DNA from 2 places in the Streptomyces marispadix genome. Region 1 is predicted to be linked to the other one. Evidence: riboswitches for the same ligand, from Rfam matches in the RefSeq annotation. Region 1 holds a riboswitch; the other holds the start of a gene.

The links. Region 1 has a riboswitch for glycine ahead of gcvP (aminomethyl-transferring glycine dehydrogenase). Riboswitches for the same ligand answer to the same signal wherever they lie in the genome.
Region 2: linked by a shared signal. The riboswitch ahead of gcvT (glycine cleavage system aminomethyltransferase GcvT) and the one ahead of gcvP (aminomethyl-transferring glycine dehydrogenase) in region 1 are both predicted to bind glycine.

Annotation. Positions count from the first base shown of each region.
Region 1 is NZ_JAKWJU010000002.1:155,517-162,904, forward strand. Features, by position in the region: gene MMA15_RS00760 (DUF5999 family protein) at 1-91, shown strand, start outside; gene gcvP (aminomethyl-transferring glycine dehydrogenase) at 177-3,065, opposite strand; glycine riboswitch at 3,250-3,345, opposite strand; partial or broken gene MMA15_RS28390 (PRC-barrel domain-containing protein) at 3,602-3,742, shown strand; gene MMA15_RS00775 (DNA polymerase IV) at 3,895-5,472, opposite strand; gene MMA15_RS28395 (hypothetical protein) at 5,520-5,834, opposite strand; partial or broken gene MMA15_RS28400 (MerR family transcriptional regulator) at 5,844-6,053, opposite strand; gene MMA15_RS00785 (bifunctional nuclease family protein) at 6,317-6,790, opposite strand; gene MMA15_RS00790 (FHA domain-containing protein) at 7,147-7,388, opposite strand, start outside.
Region 2 is NZ_JAKWJU010000002.1:4,946,563-4,953,950, forward strand. Features, by position in the region: gene MMA15_RS20780 (class I SAM-dependent methyltransferase) at 1-367, opposite strand, end outside; gene MMA15_RS20785 (L-serine ammonia-lyase) at 864-2,261, opposite strand; gene glyA (serine hydroxymethyltransferase) at 2,338-3,612, opposite strand; gene gcvH (glycine cleavage system protein GcvH) at 3,750-4,130, opposite strand; gene gcvT (glycine cleavage system aminomethyltransferase GcvT) at 4,330-5,514, opposite strand; glycine riboswitch at 5,659-5,769, opposite strand; gene MMA15_RS20805 (AAA family ATPase) at 6,324-6,896, shown strand; gene MMA15_RS20810 (enhanced serine sensitivity protein SseB) at 7,149-7,388, shown strand, end outside.

The DNA.
Region 1 (7,388 bases):
CTTCGAGGACACGGGCGAACTCCTGCCCGACGGCAAGATCATCGACCCGCACCGTCCTCTCGACAGCCGTAACATCGCCACCGCCGCCTGACAGGGCGACGGCGAACTGCCAGGGCCGGCCCGGTGATTCACCGAACCGGCCCTGAAGTACGCGGCTCTCACGCCGCGCTCACGCCTCAGCCGTCGTACTCCTCCAGCGGCGGGCAGGAGCACACCAGATTGCGGTCGCCGTAGGCGCCGTCGATCCGCCGCACCGGCGGCCAGTACTTGTCCGAGGCGTGAACCCCAGCGGGGAAGGCCGCCTCCTCCCGGCCGTAGGGGTGGTCCCAGTCGCGGCTCAACTGCGCCGCGGTGTGCGGCGCGTTGCGCAGCGGATTGTCCTCGGCGGGCCACTCTCCAGAGCCGACCTTCTCGATCTCTCCGCGAATCTCGATCATCGCCTCGCAGAAGCGGTCGAGTTCGGCCAGGTCCTCGCTCTCGGTGGGCTCGGTCATCAGCGTCCCCGGTACGGGGAACGACATGGTCGGCGCGTGGAAGCCGTAGTCGATCAGGCGCTTGGCGACGTCGTCGATGCTCACGCCGGTCTGCTTCGTCAACTGCCTTACGTCGATGATGCATTCGTGCGCCACGAGCCCGCGGGGCCCGGTGTAGAGCACCGGGTAGTGCGGCTCCAGGCGCCTGGCGATGTAGTTCGCCCCGAGCACGGCGACCTGCGTGGCACGGCGCAGCCCCTCGGCTCCCATCAGCCGTACGTACGCCCAGGAGATCGGCAGGATCCCGGCGGAACCCCAGGGCGCCCCTGACACGGGGCCGATGCCGCCGGCCGGGCCCGCGGCGGGCTGGAGCGGGTGGTTGGGCAGATGCGGCGCGAGGTGCTCGCGCACGCCGATGGGACCGACGCCCGGCCCGCCGCCGCCGTGCGGGATGCAGAAGGTCTTGTGCAGGTTGAGATGGGAGACGTCGGCCCCGAACCGGCCGGGCTTCGCGAGGCCCATCAGCGCGTTGAGGTTCGCGCCGTCCACGTAGACCTGGCCGCCCGCGTCGTGCACCGCCGCGCAGATGTCGGTGATGTGCTCCTCGAAGACGCCGTGCGTGGAGGGGTAGGTGACCATGAGCACGGACAGTTCGTCGCCGTACTGCTCGATCTTCGCGCGCAGGTCGTCGGTGTCGACGTCGCCGTCCTCGCTGGTCTTCACGACCACGACGCGCATGCCCGCCATCACGGCGCTGGCGGCGTTCGTCCCGTGCGCCGAGGACGGGATCAGGCAGACGGTGCGCTGGTCGTCGCCGCGTGAACGGTGGTAGGCGCGTACGGCCAGCAGCCCCGCCAGCTCGCCCTGGGAACCGGCGTTGGGCTGTAGCGACACCTTGTCGTAGCCGGTGATCTCCGCGAGCTGGTCCTCGAGTTGACGGATCAGCGCGAGGTAGCCCTCGGCCTGGTCGACCGGCGCGAAGGGGTGCAGCCCGGCGAACTCCGGCCAGGTGACGGCCTCCATCTCGGTGGCGGCGTTCAGCTTCATGGTGCACGACCCGAGCGGGATCATGCCTCGGTCGAGGGCGTAGTCCCGGTCGGCGAGCCTGCGCAGATAGCGCAGCATCGCCGTCTCGGAGCGGTACTCGTGGAAGACGGGGTGGGTCAGGTAGTCGTCTTCGCGGAGCAGTTCCTGGGGCAGCGCGTCGTCCGTCGTACGGGCGTCCAGCTCGCCGATGTCGGCCTGGACGCCGAACGCCTGCCATGCGGCGTCGAGTTGGGCCCGCGTCGTGGTCTCGTCGCAGGACAGGCCGACATGGTCGGCGTCCGTCTCCCGCAGGTTCACACCCGCCTCGCGTGCGCGGGCGACGATCTCGGCCGCGCGCCCCGGCACCCGTGCCGTGACGGTGTCGAAGTAGCTGCCGTGCACGATCTCGACGCCGCCGGCGCGCAGCCCCTCGGCGAGCAGCGTGGCGTAGCGGTGGGTACGCCGGGCGATCTGGGCGAGGCCCTCCGGTCCGTGGTGCACGGCGTACATCCCGGACATCACGGCGAGCAGCACCTGGGCGGTGCAGATGTTGCTGGTGGCCTTCTCCCGGCGGATGTGCTGCTCACGGGTCTGCAACGCGAGCCGGTACGCCTGGTCGCCGTCGGCGTCCTTGGAGACTCCGACGAGTCGTCCGGGCAGGTTGCGCGCGTACTTGTCTCGCACCGACATGTATCCGGCGTGCGGCCCGCCGAAGCCCATGGGCACGCCGAAGCGCTGCGCGGAGCCGACGGCGATGTCCGCGCCGAGCGATCCCGGTGAGGCGAGCAGCGTGAGGGCGAGCAGGTCGGCGGCGACCGTGACGATCGCGCCCAGTCCGTGCGCCTGCTCGATGACCGCCCGGTAGTCCCGCACGGCGCCGGAAGCCCCGGGGTACTGGAGCAGCATGCCGAAGACGCCGCGCTCGGCGACGTCGGCCGGAATGCCGTCGCCGAGGTCCGCGACGACGACCTCGACCCCGGTCGGCTCGGCACGCGTACGGATCACGGCGACGGTCTGCGGAAGGCAGTCGGCGTCGACGAGGAAGACGCCCTGCTTGACCTTGCCCACGCGGCGGGAGAGCGCCATCGCCTCGGCCGCCGCCGTCGGCTCGTCCAGCAGCGACGCCCCGGAGGTCGGCAGGCCCGTCAGATCGGCCACCATCGTCTGGAAGTTGAGCAGCGCCTCCAGTCGGCCCTGGGAGATCTCCGGCTGGTAGGGCGTGTACGCCGTGTACCAGGCCGGGTTCTCCATGATGTTGCGCAGCACGACCGACGGCGTGTGGGTGCCGTAGTAGCCGAGCCCGATCATCGACGGCAGCACCTGGTTACGGGCGGCGAGCTCCCGCAGCTCCGCGACGACCTCGGCCTCGGTGCGGGCGGGAGGGAGATCCAGGGCGTCCTGGCTCTTGATCACGTCGGGGACCGCGGCCGCGGTCAGCTCGTCGAGGGAGCCGTATCCGACCTGGGCGAGCATCTTGGCCTGGGCCCCGGCGTCGGGGCCGATGTGGCGGCGCTCGAAAGGAGTTCCGCGTTCCAGATCGGCGAGAGGGATGCGGTTGGCAGTCATCTGCGGGGGCCTCCTGGTCGCATTGACCTACGGCACCACGGCGCTGGTGCCCGGACGGCCTCCCCCTCTGTCATCTCAACCTGAGAGTTTCACCGGCCCGCTCCGGCTGAGCGGGAACCCGGCTTTCACCGTCGGTGAGGAGGAGCCCAGGCACTGCTCGGCCCGCCCTGCTTTCCAGAGTGACCTCACCCGCGCGGTACGTGAGCCTGAGAGATTCCGGGGAGGAGTTGCTCCTTCGGCGCCTCCGGCTGCTGCCGGAGGACTCTCCCGCTCGGGGTCGACGGCCGTCTACGAGCCTACCAGCGCTCCCTTGAGCGGGAGCTGGAGGTGCACTCGGGTGGCCAACCGCTCAAATCTGCCTTTGGGTGGTAATACGGCTGTACGACCGGCTCCCGGCGTCCTCGGCGCCCCCGCAGCACGTCCGTTGCGCGGCAGTACGGCAAGGCCGAGGGAGGGGTTCGCCAGAGATCACAGAGCCAGGGCCGGCCTCGTCCCCCGACGCACCCGGTGCCCCGGTACGACTGCTTGGAGGGACCGTGCAGCACGACATCGACCCCCGGAGCCTGATCGGGCGCAGAGCCTTCGACAGCACCGGCTGCAAGATCGGGACCGTAGGCGAGGTCTACCTCGACGACGCGACCGGCGAGCCCGAGTGGGCCGCCGTCCGCACGGGCCTCTTCCGGCGTGAGGCCCTCGTCCCGCTGGAGCCGAGCGAACTCGTCGGCGGCACTCTCCGGGTCCCCTTCGAGCGGGCCCTCGTACGCAGCACCCCGGTACTCGGCGTCGGCAGGCATCTCTCCCCCCGCCAGGAGCTCCAGCTCTATCTGCACTACGGGCTGGAGGTGCCGCCGCCCGCGGAGGCGTCGGCACCGTCCTCGCCCCCGGCCGCTCCCCCGACCTCTGCTTCGCCGTCGTCTTCGTCCGCGTCCGAACGGGACTTCGGACGGATAGCGGGGTCCGAGAGCTGAGACGGCTCCCCCGTCCGGCCCAACGGGCCCGCACGTTCTTGCCGCGCCATCGCCGCGAGCGGCTGCGGCCCCGCCGGTTCGAGCGCTGGATCGTCCACCCCGTACGTACGGACCCGGCCCGGCGGTGATCCCGGAGTCTCGAAACGGACGGTGACCCTGCCCAGGCCGCTGCCCTGCACCCAGCCGTAGCCGTGATCCGGATGGTGCACATCGCGGCCAGGAATCCAGCGCCGGTCGGCCGGGACCGGTTCGCCCTCCTCCGCGTGCCCGTCCCCCGTGGCGCCGCCGCCGGGCCCTGTCCCGTCGGCGGACTCCGCGTCCGCCCGCTGGTGTTCGTGCGCCCGCTGCTGTTCCTCGGCCTGTGCCTGTGCGAAGAGATCCTCCTGCGTGAAGTCGGCCAGCCCGCTGACACCGACGCCCAGCAGCCGCACCCCCGCGGTGGTGTCCACGGTGTCGAGCAGCCTGGCGGCGGCCTCCCGCACCACGCCCGCGTCGTCTGTGGGACCGCGCAGCGTCTCCGAACGCGTCAGCGTCGAGAAGTCGTAGCTGCGCACCTTGATCACGACGGTGCGGCCCGATCTGCCCGCCGCCCGCAGGCGCTCCACACAGCGGTCGGCGAGCCTCGCGACATGTGCCTGCACGAGCGCCCGGTCGGTGAGATCCACGTCGAAGGTGTCCTCCACGGACACGGACTTCGCATCACGTTCCGCGATCACCGGCCGGTCGTCCCAGCCGTTGGCCATCGCGTACAGCGAAGTGCCGTGCGCTCTGCCGAGCAGCCTGAGCAACTCGTCCTCCCCCGCCTCCACCGTCTCCCCGACGGTGGTGATCCCGGCCCGGCGCAGCACCTCCGCCGTGGCGGGGCCCACGCCCGGCAGCGTCCGTACGGACATCGGCGACAGCAGGTCCCGCTCCGTGCCCGGCTCGATGACGATCAGCCCGTCCGGCTTGGCCTCCTCCGACGCGATCTTGGCGAGCATCTTGGAACCGGCCAGCCCCACGGAGCCGCTGAGGCCCGTCGTCTCCTGGATCGTCTTCCGCAGCCGCTCCCCCACGGCACGTGCTGCCTGGGACGACGAGCCCTCCGTGAGCGCGTCACCGGCCTCCAGATCGACGAACGCCTCATCGAGACTGAGCGGCTCGACGAGCGGCGACAGCCCGCCGAGGATCTCCATCACGGCCTCGCTGACGTCGCGGTAGAGGCTGAAGCGCGGCGCGAGATACGCGGCGTTGGGGCACAGCCGACGGGCCTGCCCCATGGGCATGGCCGAGTGCACGCCGAAGATCCGCGCCTCGTACGACGCCGTGGAGACGACCCCGCGCGGACCCAGGCCCCCCACGATGACCGGCTTCCCGCGGAGGCTGGGCTTCGCGGCCTGCTCCACGGCAGCGAAGAAGGCGTCCATGTCCAGATGCAGGATCGTCGGAACGCTTCTCACACTCGTCGATGCTGCCCCATGGCTCTGACAGTGGCAGCCGGCCGCGCTCAGCCGGCGCGGTTGCGCCGCCGTGCCAGCTCGTCCCCGGGGTGATCGCCGACGATGGTCTCGCCCGTGTCGACATGCTCGCCGTGCAACTGCGACAGCGCGCCCTCGACGTCCTTCCACACCACGCCGACGGCGATCCCGAAGACGCCCTGGCCGCCTTGCAGCAGGCCGACGACCTCGTCGGGAGACGAGCACTCGTAGACCGTCGCGCCGTCGCTCATCAACGTCATCTGCGCGAGGTCGCCGGGCCCGAAGGAGCGCAGATGCTGTACGGCGGTGCGGATGTTCTGCAACGAGACGCCGGTGTCCAGCAACCGCTTGACGATCTTGAGGACGACGATGTCGCGGAAGCTGTAGAGCCGCTGGCTGCCCGATCCGTAGGCGGGCCGGATGCTCGGCTCGACCAGCCCGGTACGGGCCCAGTAGTCGAGCTGGCGGTAGGTGATCCCGGCGGCCGAGCAGGCGGTGGGGCCTCGGTATCCGACCTGGTCGGAAGGCGTATCCGGAGTGCCCGGTGCCTCCTCCGCGTGCAGCGGCCCCGCCGGCCCCCTGTGGAGGGGAGTCGCCCGCTGCCATACCGTCGCCGGTACCTCTCACGCCGACCTCCGTCCTCCACATTCCGGGGCACACCCCGGAACCTGCCTCACCGAAGGTAGGCAGTCACCCGTGGTGCGTCAACGATCGCCACACTTGGGCACGCCGGGTGATATTGCCCCAAGGTGTGGTTTGCCGTAACCGGGCGTGGGGAACACGTGGCCGCTGCGCTGCCGCGGGGCGGGTCGCCCGCGGCCGAGAGTCACTGACTGCTGGTGCCGAAGTCCTCGGGCGAGATCTGGTCGAGGAACTCGCGGAACTTCTCCACCTCGTCCTCCTGCTCGTCCGGAATCGCGATCCCAGCGTCGTCGAGCACACCCTCGCTGCCGTAGATCGGCGTGCCGGTGCGCAGAGCGAGCGCGATGGCGTCGGACGGGCGGGCGCTGACTTCCACCCCGCTGGCGAAAACCAGCTCGGCGTAGAAGACGCCCTCGCGGAGATCGGTGATGCGGACGGCTGTCAGCTCCTGCCCCACGGCCTCCAGCACGTCCTTGAAGAGATCATGGGTGAGCGGGCGCGCAGGCGTCATGCCCTGCTGCGCGAAGGCGATCGCAGTCGCCTCCCCGGGGCCGATCCAGATGGGGAGGTACCGGTCGCCACCCACTTCACGCAGCAGCACGATCGGTTGGTTGGAGGGCATTTCGACCCGGACACCCACAACGTCGAGCTCGTTCACACAGCAACCCTAGGCCGTGCCCCGCCTGTTTGGGTAGTCGGGACCCGCCCTGAGCTGTCGTATGAACCTACTCACCCGGCGTCGCCCCGACTGCTCCCGCGCAGCGGCCCTGCACACAGTGCTGCCTGTACGTATGCCGTCCGGAAGGCTCGGAGAAGCGGGCCCGCATCTGTGATTTACGCCGCCTTCGGAGAGCGGATCAGGGAAGAAAACGATCTCGGAAAACTCTCGAAGATCGCGAAGACGTCTCTACGAGGCGCACCCGGCACGGCTCCGGTGCCCGGACAATCGTCACCGCCCGGTGATGCCTGCGGCACCGCCGGGCGGTGTGGGCGTCGCTTCCGGTGGCCGGAGCGTCAGACCGCGCGCTTGCTGGCGAAGAAGACCAGCCGGAACTTGCCGATCTGCACCTCGTCACCGTTCGACAGCGGAACACCCGCCTCGATGCGCTCCCGGTTGACGTAGGTGCCGTTGAGGCTGCCGACGTCGGAGACGGTGAAGACCCCGTCCGGGCCGCGGCGGAACTCGACATGGCGGCGCGAGACCGTCACGTCGTCGAGGAAGATGTCGCTCTCGGGGTGGCGGCCCGCGGTGGTCA
Region 2 (7,388 bases), 4.8 Mb from region 1:
AGGACGCCCAGGGCAGACCGCTGACGACCACGTCAGCCTTCTCCAGACCGCGCTCGGCGAGCAGGCGCGGCAGTGTCGAGGCGTCGGCGTTCAGCACCTCCACGCGACGGCAGCGGCTACGCAACTGCTCCGCCAGCCGCGGGTTCATCTCGACGGCGAGCTGATGGCCGCGTCCGGCGAGCTGTTCCTCGATGGCGCTGGTGAACGCCCCGGTACCGGGCCCTAGTTCGACCACCACCGGATCACCGAGTTCCGGTACGGGCGCCGTCACCGCTTCGGCGAGTCTGGAGGAACTGGGGGCCACAGCACCGATGTCGGCGGGTGATCGAAGGAACTCACGCAGCATCACGCCGGTCTCGCTCGTCAACGCTCTTTGCCTCTCGGGGACGTCAAGGGCTCGAGACCGGCCAGGAACGCAGCGCCTTCAGCGGCATGAGGGAGGGGCTGCGACGGGGACGGCGCGACCTCGCGGGGACCACCGTACCCATGGATCGGGCCGCTGCGGGCACGCCCCGGGATCTTGCCGATCATGACCCCTGTGACCTGGCCTTACGTGCCTCGGACGAGGGATCGCCGTATCCGGCGCATCGGCGCGAAACGGTAGCGGCGAGGCCGATGCCGCAGCAGGGGGCGGAGCGGTCGGAACGGCGCGCAAGGGACTTTACGGGGGCGTGCGGCGGGTGGCCGGAAGCTTTCGCCGGATGCGCCACGGGCGAGGCGTCAGGGGCAGGGCCGGGGCGTCGTGTGTGAGATCTCACGCAGGGGGCGCGGGACTCGGCGGCGGTCCGCGGCATCGGCGACACCGCCACCGGCACCCTCTACGGCACCGCCACCGGCACCCCTTACGGCACCGGCCCCCGCGCTCAGCACTCGATGACGTTGACCGCGAGTCCGCCCCGCGCCGTCTCCTTGTACTTGACCTTCATGTCCGCGCCGGTGTCCTTCATCGTCTTGATGGCCTTGTCGAGCGACACGTGGTGCCGCCCGTCGCCCCGCAGCGCCATGCGGGCGGCCGTGACGGCCTTCACCGCGGCCATGCCGTTGCGCTCGATGCACGGGATCTGGACGAGCCCGCCGATCGGATCGCAGGTGAGCCCCAGATTGTGCTCGATGCCGATCTCCGCCGCGTTCTCCACCTTCTCCGGGCCGCCGCCCAGCACCTCGGCCAGGCCGCCCGCCGCCATGGAGCACGCCGAGCCGACTTCTCCCTGGCAGCCGACCTCCGCGCCGGAGATCGAGGCGTTCTCCTTGAACAGCAGCCCGATCGCCCCCGCCGCCAGCAGGAAACGTACGACCCCGTCCTCGTCGGCACCCGGCACGAACTCGGTGTAGTAGTGCAGCACCGCCGGGATGATGCCCGCCGCCCCGTTGGTGGGCGCGGTGACGACGCGGCCGCCCGCCGCGTTCTCCTCGTTCACCGCCATCGCCCACAGCGTCAGCCACTCCGTGGCGTGCGCCGCGCGGTCGCCCTCGGACCTGAGCTGGCGTGCGGCCGTCGCCGCCCTGCGGCGCACCTTCAGACCACCCGGCAGGATGCCCTCACGGCTCAATCCGCGTGCCACGCACGCCCGCATCACCTCCCAGATCTCCAGCAGGCCGTCGCGGATCTCCGCCTCCGAGCGCCAGGCCCGCTCGTTCTGGAGCATCAGCTCGGAGACGGAAAGCCCGGTCTCCCGGGTGAGCCTCAGCAGTTCGTCGCCCGTACGGAACGAGTGCTTCAGCACGGTGTCGTCGGGCTTGATACGGGCCTCGCCCGCCTCCCCCTCACCGAGCACCGTCTCGTCGACGACGAAGCCTCCGCCCACGGAGTAGTACGTCTTCTCCAGCAGCGGGGCGCCGGAGGCGTCGTAGGCGTGGAGCGTCATCCCGTTCGCGTGGTGCGGCAGCGAGCGGCGGCGGTGGAGTACCAGCTCGGACGCCTCGTCGAAGTCGATCTCGTGGGCGTCCCCTATGTCGGCGGCGAGCAGCCGCAGCCGCTTCGACGAGCGGATACGGGCCGCTCTGTCGTCGGCGTTCTCGACGTCCACGGTGCGCGGCGACTCGCCCTCCAGACCCAGCAGTACTGCCTTGGCGGTGCCGTGCCCATGGCCGGTCGCGCCCAGCGAGCCGTACAGCTCGGCCTTTACGGACGCGGTGTGGGCCAGCACGCCCTCGTTCTTCAGACGGCGGGCGAACATGCGGGCTGCGCGCATCGGGCCGACCGTATGGGAGCTGGACGGGCCGATGCCGATCGAGAAGAGGTCGAAGACGGAGACCGCCATGACAGGCGCCTCCTTTCCGTGCGGTGGCCGTGCCGCCGCGGCGCGGAGGTCCCGCGCCGCGGCACAGGGGCCTGGTCTACGAACCCAGGCCCGGGTAGAGGGGGTGCTTCTCGGTGAGCGCGGTGACGCGGGCGCTCAGTGACTTCGCCTTGTCCTCGTCGAAGCCGGGCAGCAGCGCCTCGGCGATGACGTCGGCGACCTCGCGGAAATCCTCCTCCTGGAAGCCGCGGGTGGCGAGCGCGGGCGTGCCGATGCGCAGTCCGGAGGTGACCATGGGCGGGCGCGGGTCGTTCGGCACCGCGTTGCGGTTGACGGTGATGCCGATCTCGTGCAGCCGGTCCTCGGCCTGCTGCCCGTCCAGTTCGCTGTTGCGCAGGTCCACGAGGATCAGATGGACGTCCGTGCCGCCCGAGAGGACGGACACGCCCGCCTCCACCGCGTCGGGCTGAAGCAGACGCTCGGCGAGCAGCCGGGCACCGGTCAGGGTGCGCTGCTGGCGCTCCTTGAACTCCTCGGACGCCGCGATCTTGAACGAGACCGCCTTCGCGGCGATGACGTGTTCCAGCGGGCCGCCCTGCTGACCGGGGAAGACCGCAGAGTTGATCTTCTTGGCGTGCTCCTTCTTGGAGAGGATCACGCCGCCGCGCGGGCCGCCGAGGGTCTTGTGCGTGGTGGTGGTGACCACGTCCGCGTACGGGACGGGCGAGGGGTGCAGCCCCGCCGCGACCAGCCCCGCGAAGTGCGCCATGTCGACCATGAGCAGCGCGCCGACCTCGTCCGCGACGCGGCGGAAGGCGGCGAAGTCGAGCTGCCGGGGATACGCGGACCAGCCCGCGATGATCATCTGCGGGCGGTGCTCACGGGCCAGCCGTGCCACCTCTTCCATGTCGACCTGGCTGGTCTCCTCGTCGACGCGGTAGGCGACGACGTTGTAGAGCTTGCCCGAGAAGTTGATCTTCATCCCGTGTGTGAGATGGCCGCCGTGTGCCAGGTCCAGGCCCATGATCGTGTCGCCTGGCTTGAGCAGGGCGAACATCGCGGCGGCGTTCGCGGAGGCGCCGGAGTGCGGCTGTACGTTCGCCGCGTCCGCGCCGAAGAGGTCCTTGATGCGCTGGCGGGCGATGTTCTCGATGACGTCGACGTGTTCGCAGCCGCCGTAGTAGCGGCGCCCCGGGTAGCCCTCGGCGTACTTGTTGGTGAGGACGGAGCCCTGGGCCTCCAGGGACGCCACGGGGGCGAAGTTCTCCGACGCGATCATCTCGAGGGTGGACTGCTGGCGGTGGAGTTCGGCGTCGACGGCGGCGGCGACGTCCGGGTCCACCTCGTGGAGAGAGCTGTTGAGAAGCGACATGGAACCATCCCTGGTGGCAGGCCGGTCGGGCACATTGGCGGACATACGGGCTTCGGCGTTGCTGTACGTGGCGCGGGCGCCGGGTCCCGGCGAGCGGGCCCGGTGCGGACCCGGCGAGGGTGCTGCTGAGCCGGGAGTCAGCTTCCGGAGGTGAACGAGGTGTACTCCTCGGCGGACAGCAGGCCCTGCGGCTCGTCCGAGACACGGACCTTGAACAGCCAGCCGCCCTCGAACGGCGCGGAGTTGACCAGCGCCGGGTCGTCCACGACGTCCTGGTTGACCTCCGTGATCTCGCCGGAGACCGGTGAGTACAGGTCGCTGACCGACTTCGTCGACTCCAGCTCGCCGCAGGGCTCGCCCGCGGTGACCGCATCCCCGGTCTCGGGGAGCTGCACGAAGACGACATCGCCGAGCGCTTCGGCTGCGTGCGCGGTGATCCCGACCGTCGAGACGCCGTCCTCGGCGTCCGACAGCCACTCGTGCTCCTTGCTGTAACGAAGCTGCTGCGGGTTGCTCATGTTGCGATTCTCCTGGATGAGAGGGGTACGGGGGGAATCAGTCTTGGTCAGTGGGACGGACGGCACGGCGGCAGGCACGGGCCCCGGAGCGCCGAGGGCACTTCCGGCTGCCCGCCCCGCCCTCCGAACGGACGGATCGACGGACGGTCGACGGACTGATGGACGAACGGACTGACGGACACGGGCATCAACGGGCGGGTCAGCGCTGCCGCTTGTAGAACGGGAGCGCCACGACTTCGTAAGGCTCGTGCCTGCCGCGGATGTCGACCGCGACGCCCTCGGTGCCGGGCTCGGCGTACGCGGGGTCGACGTAGGCGATGGCGATCGGCTTGCCCAGCGTCGGCGAGGGCGCTCCAGAGGTGACCTCGCCGATCACCGAACCGTCCGCCGAGACCACCTCGTACCCGGCACGCGGCACCCGGCGGCCCTCGGCGATCAGCCCCACGAGCTTGCGCGGCGGCGCCTCCTCGGCCTGCGCGGCGGCGGCCTCCAGCGGCTCACGCCCGACGAAGGCACCGTCGTTCGTGCTCTTCCCGAACTTCACGATCCGGCCCATGCCCGCGTCGAACGGCGTTGTACGCGTGGTGAGTTCGTGCCCGTACAGCGGCATGCCCGCCTCGAGGCGCAGGGTGTCGCGGCAGCTCAGCCCGCACGGCACGAGACCCGCGGGCTTGCCCGCCTCGGTGAGCGCCTCCCATACGGTCACGGCGTCGGCGGGGGAGACGAACAGCTCGAAGCCGTCCTCGCCGGTGTATCCGGTACGGGCGATGAGCGCTTCACACCCGGCGACCTCGCCAGGCAGCCCGGCGTAGTACTTCAGCCCGTCCAGGTCGGCGTCCGTGAGGCCCTTGAGGCTGTGCTTCCCCGAGAGAATGGCCGCCGCCTCCGGGCCCTGCACGGCGATCAGCGCGTAGGAGTCGCGGTCGTCACGCACCTGAGCGTCGGCGAAGCCGCTGCCGCGCTCGCGCAGGGCGTCCAGCACGGTCTGCGCGTTGGCGGCGTTGGCGACGACCATATACGTCTCCTCGCCGGTGCGGTACACGATCAGGTCGTCGAGGATGCCGCCCGAGGCGTCGCAGATCATGGTGTAGCGGGCGCGGCCCACGGCCAGCCGCGAGAGGCTGCCGACCAGCGCGTAGTCCAGCAGCTCGCCCGCCTGCGGCCCGGCGACGGTGATCTCGCCCATGTGGGACAGGTCGAAGAGGCCCGCACGCGTGCGTACGGCTACGTGCTCGTCGCGCTCGCTGCCGTAGCGCAGCGGCATGTCCCAGCCGGCGAAGTCGGTCATCGTCGCGCCGAGGGCGCGGTGCACGGCGTCCAGTGCGGTGGTGCGGGGGCCGCCGCCGGAACCCTCGCCGGTGGCATCGCTGTGAATGTCGCTCATGTCAGGCTCCCGAGACTCGGTGACGCGGATGTCCTCCCCATCTGTCATCGGAACCTGAGAGGTTCGCCACGAGCCCTCGTGCACGGGCGGCGGCTTGCACCGTGGGTGGGACCGCACCCGGGCGGCCCGCTTTTCAGATCTGCCTCGTCCTGCGCGGTATCGGTGCCTGAGAGATTCAAGGGAGGACTTGCTCCTTCGGCGCCCCGTGCGTGCCCGCGCGCTGCGCGCGGCCGGGGACTCTCCCGCGTGGATTCAAACGGCCGTTATGCAGTTGACTGGCTGGCCCGCTCATCATGGCACGGAGGAACGGGGGCGTCGACGGTGCGTTCGACCGGCGGGGAGGATGCCGCCTTGCTGCGCATTACCATTTCTTGACACTCTCAGGGGCGAGCCGCCGGACGGCGGCCTTATCCGGGGAGGGCGATCAGGTGGGCAGCCTGCGCAGTGCGTACGCGACCGTGACGGGCCGGGGGTATCCGGCCTCCGGTCAGCGCAGAGACGCCGGCGCGTCGGCCCGTGCGCCCGCGACTGCGCGTGCCCCGGCGGAATCAGCCGCCCAAGGAGCCGCCGATCCGAGGACTCAGGGGCCCGCCGCCGCGGAGCCGGTCGTTCCGAGGCCCGCCGCGGAACCTGGTGCTCCCGGCGCCGGCGCGGCTCACGGCCCGGCCTCCGGTGCCGGCTCAACTCCCGTAGCCGACGCGGCTCCTGGCACGCCTGACGGCACGTCTACCGGCCCCGCTGTCGCCCCCGCCCCCGTCCCGGTCTCCGCCACGGCCGCCCGGCTCCCGGCCGCCGACGGCGGTTCCGTACTGCGGGAGGACCTTCGCGGCACCGTCACGCGCCGCACGCTGCGCTTCCCCACCGGCGACCGCGTCGTCGTCTCCGGCCTGCCCGGCAGCGGCAAGTCGACCCTGATCCGCCGCGTGCTCGCCCTTGAGGACGCCGTGTGCCGCATCGACTCCCAGGACGTACGCGAGCGGTGGGCCGCCGCGCTGCCGCGCCTGCTGCCGTACGCCGTCTACCGTCCGCTCGTCCGCATAGCGCACTACACGGGTCTGCGGCGCGCGCTGGCCTCCGGCGCGAGCGTCGTCGTACACGACTGCGGCAGCCAGGCATGGGTGCGCAACTGGCTCGCCCGCGACGCCCGCCGACGCGGACGCGCGCTCCATCTCGTCCTCCTCGACGTGCCGCCCGAGACCGCGCTGCGCAGCCAGGCCGAACGCGGACGCACGGTGTCCGACTACGCGTTCATGCGCCACCGCCGGGCCGTACGGCGGCTGATCGCGGACGCAGAGTCCGGGCGACTGCCCCGGGGCATCGAGTCGGTTGTGCTCCTCGACCGGGGCGCCGCGGGAGCGCTCGCGGGAATGGCCTTCGACTAGCGGACCGCGCGGCGACCGACGGACCTCGCGGCGACCGACGGACCGCGCGGCGACCGACGGACCTCGCGGAGACCGGCGGACCTCGCGGAGACCGGTGACCGGCGACCGGCGGGGCCGCCGGACCCGGTCGGGCGGTGTCCCGGCGTGCGCACGCCCGCGCTTCCTGGGAGCGGGGCCGTCCGCCCAGCGGACCGACGATCTACGGCGGGACCGGCCGCGACCCGCTGTGACCACCGCACTAGGGTTGCCGTCATGACCATTCCTCAGCAGTACGGACCGGGCCACGGCGGAGGCTGGCCCGGCAACGAGCTGGAGGAGGCCCTCGCCGCCTCCCTCGAAGTGCCCGGCGCGGGCGCCCGGCTGCTGGAGGTGCTGGGCCGCAGCAGCGTCTGGGTGCCGCTGCCCGAGGGCGGAGGGCCCAACAGCCCCGATCTCGACCTGCCCACCGTGGAGTTGGACGGCCAGGTGTACGTGCCCGTCTTCAGCTCCGAG